Regions from separate parts of the Caballeronia sp. LZ024 genome, predicted to be linked through region 1. Evidence: riboswitches for the same ligand, from Rfam matches in the RefSeq annotation. Region 1 holds a riboswitch; the other holds the start of a gene.
The links. A riboswitch is a leader RNA that binds a small molecule or an ion and turns the genes downstream of it on or off. The one in region 1 is predicted to bind thiamine pyrophosphate.

Region 2: it holds a riboswitch for thiamine pyrophosphate, as region 1 does, so the genes downstream of both, thiC (phosphomethylpyrimidine synthase ThiC) here and QCE48_RS13630 (FAD-dependent oxidoreductase) in region 1, are expected to answer to the same signal.

The regions. Positions count from the first base shown of each region.
Region 1 is NZ_JARUXL010000001.1:3,031,241-3,037,116, forward strand. It holds gene QCE48_RS13630 (FAD-dependent oxidoreductase) at 1-1,002, opposite strand, end outside; TPP riboswitch at 1,185-1,305, opposite strand; gene QCE48_RS13635 (ABC transporter ATP-binding protein/permease) at 1,614-3,356, shown strand; gene QCE48_RS13640 (glutamate synthase subunit beta) at 3,438-4,904, opposite strand; gene QCE48_RS13645 (glutamate synthase-related protein) at 4,995-5,876, opposite strand, start outside.
Region 2 is NZ_JARUXL010000001.1:1,060,726-1,066,601, reverse strand. It holds gene QCE48_RS04775 (DUF4397 domain-containing protein) at 1-279, opposite strand, end outside; gene QCE48_RS04770 (EamA family transporter) at 629-1,600, opposite strand; TPP riboswitch at 1,884-2,039, shown strand; gene thiC (phosphomethylpyrimidine synthase ThiC) at 2,192-4,123, shown strand; gene QCE48_RS04760 (glycine zipper 2TM domain-containing protein) at 4,452-4,664, shown strand; gene QCE48_RS04755 (hypothetical protein) at 4,864-5,337, shown strand; gene QCE48_RS04750 (hypothetical protein) at 5,598-5,741, shown strand.

The DNA.
Region 1 (5,876 bases):
ACCGTGCCGGTACAGGCCGTTCACCCGCAAGGTCCGCGCCCCGTCCCAGACGATCGCCGGCCGATGATCCGGCAGCGTCGGGCGGCAATGGGCGTTGAGTTCGAGGATGCGCGCCTCGCCGAAACCCGGATGCACCGCGAACGCGGCGCTCAATAGTTCAAGCGCGGAGCGCACGGTGACGGGCGACATGTCCTCGCCCTCCACTTCCGTCGCGCCGATCACATAGAGATCGTGCTCCTTCGGCGCGATGTAGAGCGGATAGCGCGGATGCAGCAGGCGCACCGGCCGCGTCAGGCCGATACCCGGCGCATGCACGCGCGCGACCTCGCCGCGGATGCCGCGCAACGCGGGCCACGCGGGCTTGCCGCCGAGACCGCGACAGTCGATCACGATGCGCGCGTCGGGCATCGTGTCGAGCGTCGTGTTCCAGTGCGTATCGACGCCGCGCGCTGCGAGTCCCGCGGCCAGCGCGGACAGGACCTGACGGTTGTCGAGTTGCCCTTCGTGCGGCAGCAGCCAGCCTTGCGCGAAGCGGCTCCCAAGCGACGGCTCCGCCGCCGCGACCTGAGCGCCGGACAGCTTCACGAAGCCGTCGTCGAAGAGCGCAGCGGGTGCGTTCGCGCGCAGGCGGCGCTCGAAGAGCGGCGCTTCGGCGCGATCGCCGGCATGCCAGACGACGAGCGTGCCGTTGCGCTGGAAAAAGACCGGCTCCGGCAGTTGTGCGATGAGCCCCGGCCAGCGTTCGAGCGACGCCACGCCGAGTTCCGTGATCAGCAATTCGGCGCTCGCCGCTTCGGCGAGCGGCGCGAGCATCGCCGCCGCGACCCACGCCGCCGACTGCGCGCCGGCCGCGTCGCCGCGTTCATAGAGCGCGACCCGATGCCCGGCGCCCGCCAGTTGCCACGCGACGAGCCGTCCGCACAGCCCGCCGCCGACGACGGCAAAGTCCGGCCGATGCGCGGCCCGTGGCGCGCCAGCACTCCGGTCGACAAAAGTATTCACGATGCGATGCCTCCTCAGCGACGAGCTGCGGCACGCGAGGAAGTGACGGGGAAATCGGTCCCGAGCCCTCTGTCGAGTGCGGCAGACGCACAATCAAAGGACGAAATCAGCGGCGAGACCGGCGGGGCGGCGCAATGCCGGCCCCAGAGCGGATGGAATGCTGGAAGAGACTGGAAAAACGATGGCGTTTTCCGGAAACTTCCCTCGCCGGTATTACCCGGATCGGGTGCAAAGGGTTTCTCTCAGCCTCGTCGCGCGTTTCGTGTTGCCAGAAACGCGCGCAAAGCACCCCTGTTTCGTCGACGGTCATTAAAGCATGAAACGCGAAGCCGCCGCAAACCGGGGATTCCCGCGTTTTTTCACGCGATCCGGCACTCTGGCACAATGCCGCGAACACTTGTGCGCGAATGCGCGCGGGCGCGCCTCGTTCCCCCGATCGCGCGATTCCGGCGCGATTCCGGCGCGATGCCGGATTAAGCCGCAGTTAAGGGAAAGCCGAAACAATCTGCGTGGCCCGTGCTTTCGCAATCCACCGCAACGGGCCCGATTACGCGCCGCCTCGTGCGCGACGTTACAACCGGCCGTGACGCCGGCTCATCATCAGGAAGCTCATGACCAACATCACGCCCGACAACGCTCAGCAAGCGGCCGACAACGTATCGGCCTGGAGCCTGATCAAGCCCTACTGGGTTTCGGAAGAACGCGGCATCGCGTGGGGACTGCTGGCCGCGATCATCGCGATCAACATGACGGTCGTGTGGATCAATGTCCGGCTCAACCGCTGGAACGCCGACTTCTACAACGCGCTGCAAACCAAGAACGTCCACGATTTCCCGCACCTGCTGCTGATCTTCACCGGACTCGCGTTCGCGTACATCCTGCTCGCGGTGTACGGGCGGTATCTGCGGCAGATGCTCGGTTTTCGCTGGCGCCAGTGGCTCACCAACAAGTATCTGGAACAATGGCTCGGCGACCGCGCGTTCTACCGGATCGAGCGCGACCGCCTCGCCGACAACCCGGACCAGCGGATCAGCGACGACCTCCAATCGTTCGCCACCACCACGTTGAGCCTCTCGCTCGACCTGCTTTCGACGCTCGTCACGCTCGTCACCTTCATCACGATCCTGTGGACGATCGCCGGCGCGCTCACGCTGACCGCCTTCGGCACGCCGCTCGTGATTCCGGGCTACATGGTCTGGGCCGCGGCGCTGTATGCGGTGCTCGGCTCGCTCATCATCCAGAAGGTCGGCCATCCGCTGGTGTCGATCAATTATCAGCAGCAGAAGGTCGAGGCCGACTTCCGTTTCGGCCTGATCCGCGTGCGCGAGAACGCCGAGCAGATCGCGTTCTACGACGGCATCGCGACCGAAACCGCCAACGCGAAGACCATCTTCGGTCGAATCCGCGACAACTGGTGGATGATCATGAAGTACACGAAGCGCATGACCTTCGTGCTGAGCTTCTACGGGCAGATCGCGATCATCTTCCCGATCATGGTCGCCGCGCCCCGCTACTTCGCCGGCGCGTTCTCGTTCGGCGTGCTCATGCAGATTTCGTCGGCGTTCGGCACGGTCAGCGATTCGTTCTCGTGGTTCATCAACAGTTACTCGACGCTGGTCGAATGGCGCGCCACGGTGAATCGTCTGCGTGAATTCAAGCGCGTGATGCGCTCGACGCATATCCGCGAAGCGATCTCGCCCGCGACCGTGCACGGCGGCATCAACCTGCACTACACGAGCACGAACGCGCTCACGACCAACGGCCTCTCGCTCGCGCTGCCGAACGGCACGCCGCTCGCGCGCGTCGCCGATGTGTCGATCGAGCCGGGGTCGCGCTGGCTGGTTCACGGGCCGTCGGGGTCGGGCAAGAGCACGCTGATGCGCGCGCTCGCGGGCCTGTGGCCGTTCGGCGACGGCACGATCGACGCGCCCGTCGATGCGAAGATGATGTTCATCCCGCAACAGAGCTACTTGCCGATCGGCACGCTGAAGGCGGCGCTGAGTTATCCGTCGCCGGCCGGCACGTTCAGCGACGAGGAATCGCGCGACGTGCTGCGCGCGTGCAGGCTGGAGGGTTACGTCGACCGGCTGGACGAGTCGGGGCACTGGGCGAAGGTGTTGTCGCCTGGCGAGCAGCAGCGGCTCGCCGCCGCGCGCGTGCTGCTGCACAAGCCGGACTTCGTGTTCCTCGACGAAGCCACGAGCGCGCTCGACGCCGACAACGAGCTTCATGTCTACAACACGCTCGTCGAACGGCTGCCGAATGCGGCGATGCTGAGCGTCGCGCATCGCGAGTCGGTCGCGATGTTTCACGATTACAAGATCGAGATCGAGCGGGCGATGGCGGAGGCATAAGGCGCTCTGCGCTGCAATGAAAAAAGCCGGACCGCCCCAAAGGCGATCCGGCTTTTTCTTTCAGCAAGAAGCGATACAAACCTACCGCGGCAACTCGCTATGTCCCATCAGGAACGCGTCGACTGACCGCGCGCACTGGCGGCCTTCGCGAATCGCCCACACCACGAGCGACTGCCCGCGACGCATATCGCCCGCCGTGAACACCTTCTCTTCCGACGTGTAATACGACTTCTCGCCTTCGGTCGCCGCGCGCACATTCCCGCGCGCGTCCTTGTCGACGCCGAACGCATCGAGCACCGGCGACAGCGGCTGCGTGAAGCCCATCGCGAGCAGCACGAGATCGGCCTTCAGTTCGAACTCGCTGTTCGGCACTTCCTGCATCTTGCCGCCCTTCCACTCGACGCGCACCGCGATCAGCTTCTCGACCTTGCCGTTCTTGCCTTCGAAGCGCTTGGTCGCCACCGACCAATCGCGCTCGCAGCCTTCCTCGTGCGACGACGACGTGCGCAGCTTGATCGGCCAGTACGGCCACACGAGCGGCTTGTTCTCTTCCTCCGGCGGCTGCGCGAGCAGTTCGAACTGCGTGACGTCCTTCGCGCCATGCCGGTTCGACGTGCCGACGCAGTCCGAGCCCGTATCGCCGCCACCGATCACGACGACATGCTTGCCCTTCGCCGTCAGTTGCTCGACAACCTTGTCGCCCGCGTTGACCTTGTTCTGCTGCGGCAGGAATTCCATCGCGTAATGGATGCCCGCCAACTCGCGCCCCGGCACCGGCAGATCGCGCGGCGTTTCCGAGCCGCCCGTCAGCACGATCGCGTCGAACTGTTCGCGCAGTTCGTCCGGCGTGATGGTTTCCTTCGCCGTGTTGGCGATGTGCGCGGGCAGCGCGTCCTTGCCGACGAAAGCGTTCGTGCGGAAGCTCACGCCTTCGGCTTCCATCTGGCGCATCCGGCGGTCGATCAGCCATTTTTCGAGCTTGAAGTCGGGGATGCCATAACGCAGCAATCCGCCGATCCGGTCGTTCTTTTCGAACACCGTCACGTCATGCCCCGCGCGCGCGAGTTGCTGCGCAACCGCGAGCCCGGCCGGCCCCGAACCCACGACGGCCACCTTCTTGCCGGTCTTGTGCTTCGGCGGCTGCGGCTCGACCCAGCCCTGCGCCCAGGCCTTGTCGATGATCGCGTGTTCGATCGACTTGATGCCGACTGGATCGTCGTTGATGCCGAGCGTGCAGGCCGCTTCACACGGCGCCGGACAAATCCGGCCGGTGAACTCGGGGAAGTTGTTGGTCGAATGCAGCACTTCGATCGCGTTCTTCCAGTCTTGCTGGAACACGAGGTCGTTGAAGTCCGGGATGATGTTGTTCACCGGACAGCCGTTGTTGCAAAACGGAATGCCGCAGTCCATGCAGCGCGCGCCCTGGATCTTCGCGTCCTCGTCGGTGAGTGCGTGGACGAATTCCTTGTAGTGCTTGACGCGGGTCAGCGGTGCTTCGTACGCCTCGTGGCGGCGTTCGAACTCGAGAAAACCGGTTGCCTTGCCCATATGGTTCTCTTCTTTCTCTGTATTTGGTGAGGAATCTGCTCTCCGGCACCGAGCGCCGGAGAGCCTTTCTAGGGATTGGCCGAGGCCGTCTTAAGCCGCCATCGCCTGCTTGGCCTTCTTCGCGCCGAGTTCGCCGAGCGCGCGCTTGTATTCGGTCGGGAACACCTTCACGAACTGCCGGCGCGACGCATCCCAGTTCTCCAGCAGCGCCTTCGCGCGCGGCGAACCGGTGAACTGGAAGTGACGCTCGATCAGGCCCTTCAACAGCGCTTCGTCGGTCTGACCGGTGTGCCACAGCGCGCGGTCGATCGTGCGTTCCTGTTCGGCCTGTTGCAGAACCGGATCGAGCGAGACCATCGACTTGTTGCACTTGCCTGCGAACGAGCCGTCCGGGTCGTAGACGAACGCCACGCCGCCCGACATGCCCGCCGCGAAGTTGCGCCCGGTTTCCCCGAGCACGACGACCGTGCCGCCCGTCATGTATTCGCAACCGTGATCGCCCGTGCCTTCGACAACCGCCGTCGCGCCCGAGTTGCGCACGCAGAAGCGCTCGCCCGCGACGCCGCGGAAATACGATTCGCCCTCGATCGCGCCGTACATCACCGTGTTGCCGCAGATGATGTTTTCCTCGGACTTGCCGCGGAAGTCGTTGGTCGGGCGAATGATGATGCGCCCGCCCGACAGTCCCTTGCCGACGTAGTCGTTGCCGTCGCCGACGAGGTCGAGCGTCACGCCTTTCGCGAGGAACGCGCCGAAGCTCTGCCCGGCCGTGCCCTTCAACTGGATGTGGATCGTGTCGTCCGGCAGGCCGTCGTGGCCGTACTTCTTCGCGATCAGGCCAGACAGCATCGCGCCGACCGTGCGGTTCACGTTGCGCACCGGCTGGATGAACGAGACGTGCTCGCCCTTCTCGATCGCCGCCTTCGACTTCTCGATCAGCACGTGGTCGAGTGCACGATCGAGGCCGTGATC
Region 2 (5,876 bases), 2.0 Mb from region 1:
GGCGAGTTGCGTCGTCGTGTTGACGGCCGCGTAGGAGAAGGTCTGGGCGCCAGTGTTGATCGTGGCGAAGTTCGTGACGGCCTTGTAGGCGAGGTTCGCCTGCAGGACGTGACCGTTGTTATAGAAGTCGACGTTCGGTGCGCTCGGAATGGCGTGGATGAAATGGACTTCGGGTGGCGTGACGCCGAGTTCCTTGCCGACGTCGTCTGAGCTGCCGCCGCAGGCGGAAAGGATCGATGCGGCACAGGCAAGCGCGGTCACGGTGCGGATGAGCTTCATGTCTTCACCTTTATTATCGATTGATGTTGATCGTTATGTCGGGCCGTCGCGCGTTCGGTGAAACGCGTGGGACCAGCCCGCTTTTCTTCCCCGGGGCACCGTTCGACGGATGCGCATGCGCACGGCGCCGGATGGGTGCCGACATTGAGCAACTGATGTGCCGCTGTGGACGAGGACGAAGCGCGGCTTGGCCGCCGCGCCCGGTGGGACAAGGCGCTTGCGTGATTTAGAGTTTTTGCTCGAACCGGACGTTCGGCGTGCGGTTCGCTGGAAAGGGCCCGGCAAGTCTTACGCGATATTTCCCATGTCTTACATCGTCGCGGTCGGCAGACGCGCCGCGCGGGCGCCCTCAGACGAGACCGCGCCGCCGGTAGTCGAACCAGAACGACAATCCGACGCTGATCAAGATGACGACGGTCGCGATGACCGTCCAGCGCGTGATGACTTCGCCGAGCAGCAGCGAACCGAGCGCCACCGCGACGACCGGATTCACGTACATGCAACTGCTCGCGATGATCGGACTCGTGTGGCGGATCAGATAGCCATACGCGACATAGGCGGCCATCGTGCCGATCAGCATCAGATAGAGAAACGAAGCGAACGGCACGAAGCCGATGCTCGCGATCCGCTCCCCCGACAACCAGGCGACGATCGTGGAAATCGTGCCGCCGAGCCCGATTTGCAGCGCCGTCGACACGAAGAGATCGGACGGCAGCTTGAGCTTCCCGGCGAGATGCGCCCCGCCCGCCCAGAAGACCGCGCCGCACAGGATGGCGAGGCTGCCGGCCGTCGACCCCGATGAGGTGTCGCCGTGATTCAGGAGCGCGATGCCGACCAGTCCGAGCCCGACCGCGACCCACTCGCCCTTTGCGATCTTGCGGCCCGTGAGCGCGGCGATGACGGTCGCGAAAAGCGGCACCGTCGCGACCATCACGGCCGCCGTTCCCGTTTCGACCGTGCGCATGCCGAATGCGAGCATCCCGCTCGACAACCCGACGAGCAGCGTCCCGACGATCGCCGCATTGCGGATTTCGGCGCCCGTCGGCCAGATCGGCTTCTTGCGCGCCGCGAAGATAAAAAGCCCGATGCCTGCGAAAAGATTACGCAGGCCGGAGAGCATCAGCGGCGGAAACGACGCGAGCGACAGATGCACCGCCATGTACGTCGATCCCCACACGATATAGACGACGGCCAGCGCGAGCGCGACCCGGCCCTGCTGCGTCCGCGGCAAACGGAACGGAAAACGGTCGAGAAGATTGAACGGCAGGCTGGACGGCAGCTTCGGCGGTTGCGGCTGCTGTGGCTGTTGCGTGACAGGCATCCGTCACTCCGCTTCGGCCAGAATTACAGACAGACCCGCTGATACACCGCCGGGACGGGCAGCCGGAGAACGACGCGCATGCGAACGAGGCGTCGCGGCAAGACGGGCAAGACAGGACAACATGGCGGAGTGCGGAAGGATGTCGGGCGAAAAACGGACCGCCGCGCGTACTAGGGAAAGTACGGAAAACGCGGTGCCCGCCATTATGCAGTAAGCGCTCTGTGCGCGAAGCGCAGTGTTACAGATGGTTGCCAACACGCCACGGTGCGGTGTAACGTAGCGGCTGCTAACGCGGGGGTCCTGCGCTGCGCATCGCAATCCGTCGAAAACTTTGCATCGTCGAAGGTCCAAGCTGGATTGCCCGCGTATCGTGGGTGAGAAATACCCTTTGAACCTGATCTGGATAATGCCAGCGCAGGGAAGCGTTCGGGTTTCAACGCGCAGGGTTCTTCTCACTCTCCCGCATCCTCCGAAGCCCGCAACTCCTTCCGTCTCGTTCCTCCCTGTTTAGCTCCTGAATCAGTCGCCGCCGGGCGTTCGTCCGTTCGTCCGCCGGCTTGCTGGAAAAACCGTCCCCAGGAGAGACAGCACATGAATGCCAACCCGAAGTTCCTGTCAGAGAACGCCGTCGTCGACGCCGCCGCCATCGCGCCGCTGCCCAATTCGCGCAAGGTCTACGTGACGGGCTCGCAGCCCGACATCCGCGTGCCGATGCGCGAAATCACCCAGTCCGATACGCCCGACAGCTTCGGCGGCGAGAAGAACCCGCCGGTCTACGTCTACGACACATCCGGCCCGTACACCGACCCGGACGCGACAATCGACATCCGCTCGGGCCTGCCCGCGCTGCGCCAGCGCTGGATCGAAGCGCGCGGCGACACGGAAAGCCTTGGCGGCCTGTCGAGCGACTTCGGCCGCGAGCGCGCCGCCGATCCGAAAACGGCCGAACTGCGCTTTCCCGGACTGCACCGCCATCCGCGCCGCGCGATTCCCGGCAAGAACGTCTCGCAGATGCACTACGCGCGTCAGGGCATCGTCACGCCGGAAATGGAATACATCGCGATCCGCGAGAACCAGCGCCGCGCCGAATATCTCGAAACGCTGCGGACGAGCGGCCCGAACGGCGAAAAACTCGCGAAGATGATGGGCCGCCAGCATCCGGGCCAGGCGTTCGGCGCCGCCGCGTTCGGCGAGAACGCGCTGAAGGAAATCACACCCGAGTTCGTGCGCGAGGAAGTGGCGCGCGGCCGCGCGATCATCCCCGCGAACATCAATCACCCGGAAAGCGAGCCGATGATCATCGGCCGCAACTTCCTCGTGAAGATCAACGCGAACATCGGCAATTCGGCGGTCACATCTTCTATCGGCGAGGAAGTCGACAAGATGACCTGGGCGATCCGCTGGGGCGGCGACACGGTCATGGACCTCTCGACGGGCAAGCATATCCACGAGACGCGCGAATGGATCATCCGCAATTCGCCGGTGCCGATCGGCACGGTGCCGATCTATCAGGCGCTTGAAAAGGTCAACGGCAAAGCCGAGGACCTGACCTGGGAAATCTTCCGCGACACGCTGATCGAGCAGGCGGAACAAGGCGTCGACTACTTCACGATCCACGCTGGTGTGCGCCTGCAATATGTGCCGCTGACCGCGAACCGCATGACGGGCATCGTGTCGCGCGGCGGCTCGATCATGGCGAAATGGTGTCTCGCGCATCACAAGGAAAGCTTCCTGTACGAGCACTTCGAGGACATCTGCGAAATCATGAAGGCCTACGACGTCAGCTTCTCGCTCGGCGATGGCCTGCGTCCCGGCTCGATCTACGACGCCAACGACGAAGCGCAGCTCGGCGAACTGAAGACGCTCGGCGAACTGACGCAGATCGCGTGGAAGCACGACGTGCAGGTGATGATCGAAGGCCCGGGCCACGTGCCGATGCAGCTCATCAAGGAGAACATGGACCTGCAACTGGAGTGGTGCGACGAAGCGCCGTTCTACACGCTCGGGCCGCTCACGACCGACATCGCGCCGGGTTACGACCACATCACGTCGGGCATCGGTGCGGCGATGATCGGCTGGTTCGGCACGGCGATGCTCTGCTACGTGACCCCGAAGGAGCACCTCGGGCTGCCGAACAAGGACGACGTGAAGGAAGGCATCATCACGTACAAGCTCGCCGCGCACGCCGCCGATCTGGCGAAGGGTCATCCGGGCGCGCAGGTGCGCGACAACGCGCTCTCCAAGGCGCGCTTCGAGTTCCGCTGGGAAGACCAGTTCAACCTCGGCCTCGATCCGGACAAGGCCCGCGAATTCCACGACGAGACGCTGCCGAAGGATTCGGCGAAAGTCGCGCATTTTTGCTCGATGTGCGGCCCGCACTTCTGCTCGATGAAGATCACGCAGGACGTGCGCGACTATGCGGCAAAGCAAGGCGTGACCGATACGGAAGCGCTCACGCAAGGCATGCAGACCAAGGCGATCGAATTCGTGAAGAAGGGCGCGGAGATTTACCAGCGCACCTGATCGCGGTTGCCGGTGCCGGGTTTACCAACCGGGCACACAAACAGCCCGTCGCGCGACATGCGCGACGGGCTGTTTCATTTCTGAAGCATCGCCTCGAAGCGCGTCGGAAGGCGCGTTCGCGAGACGTGGCGAACAGGCATCTTTCCTGCTTCATGGTGATTGAGCCGGCAGTATCGCAAGTCGCTGCATGGCTCCGACAGGAATAGCCGCAAGGACGCACCGCAGATCGCGTCTTCTGCGGCGGCCCGGCACCCGATAAAAAAAGGGAACCCTGCCAAGGCGAACGCGCCGGGCCGCATCACCCTGATAAACACATTGGAGAGTCGAAATGAAAAATATCAAACAGATCGGCGCTGCTGCTCTCGTCGTCGCATTGCTCGGCGGCCTTACCGCCTGCGACAGCATGACTACACGGCAACGCGATACGGCGGTCGGGGCGGGCGTCGGCGGCGCAGCGGGCGCGGTGATCGGCGGCAGCGCGCTGTCGACGCTCGGCGGCGCGGCCGTCGGCGGCGTGATCGGCAACCAGGTCGGCAAGTAAGCCGGAGTCTTGCGCTGCGGATCGCGACATCTGAACGCGCTCCGCAGCGTTAAAATGAACCAAACTATCCGAATCCAGCTTCGAGCACCCCGCTCTCTCACGCCAGCAGCCGACGATGCGCCAAGCTCTTTTCGCCGACCCGTTCGACGCAGCGCGAACGAAGCAGTACCCAAGGCAGTTGCAAGAAAGGAGCAGCATCATGAATCCGAAACTCTCGTTGACAGCGCTCGCGAGCGCTGTCGCATTGAGCGGATGTTATTACGTCGGTCCTTACGGCTATTCGGCCTATCCTCCCTATCCCGCTTATCCGGTTGTCGGCGCGGCTTATACGCAACGGGAAGTACCGGTCGGCACGCAAAGCACGACGGAGCCATCCGGCGACCCCGCCACGGCCGCCACGACGACGCAATATGTGGTCGCCCAGCCGCCCGTTGCGTACTCGACCTATCCGGCGTATTACCCCACCTATCCTTATCCCGTGTACCCCGCTTACTACGGTTACGGCTATCCGGCGATTTCGGTCGGTTTCGGTTACTGGGGCGGTGGAGGCTGCTGCTGGGGCGGCCACGGAGGTTGGCACGGGGGCGGCGGCGGTTGGCATGGCGGTGGCGGTGGCTGGCACGGCGGCGGAAGCGGCTGGCATGGCGGCGGCGGCATGGGACACAGCCACTGACAGGACTATGGCGGCGACCTGATGTTGCCTTGGTGTAACGCAAAAGCGGCCGACCGCGCGCAGTTGTATCGTCGATGTAACGTTTTTTCGTTGACGATTTAATTCCACTGGCGGCTCGCTCCGGTCCGGCACCCTCCCTCCTTCTGCCCACAAGGCTTCCGCCCCATCGTGCGGTGTTCTGGCACGTTTTTCGCTATGTAAAGTTCCCTTATACGCCGCGGCGGCGCGCGTTCCTGCGCCACGCCTGCCGGGCGTCTCGCATGCACACTTGCCTGAAGGGGACGGACATGATGGCCTTCGCGTTTTTCCTGTTGTGGATGCTCGCCTCTCTCGGTCTGCTGACGATCTGGGTATTTCGCAGCGCGCCCGTCGTCGAACGCGATACCGTCGAAGCGAAGACCTGACTTCCTGGTTGACCCGCCTGCCATTCGCCGCCGACCTGCGCGGCGAATGAGCGCATGCGCGCGTTGTCGCGGTCGTCCATTCTCACCTTGACTGGCACGATCCCCGCTCTATGCTTAGTCATTGCGCGTTATGCA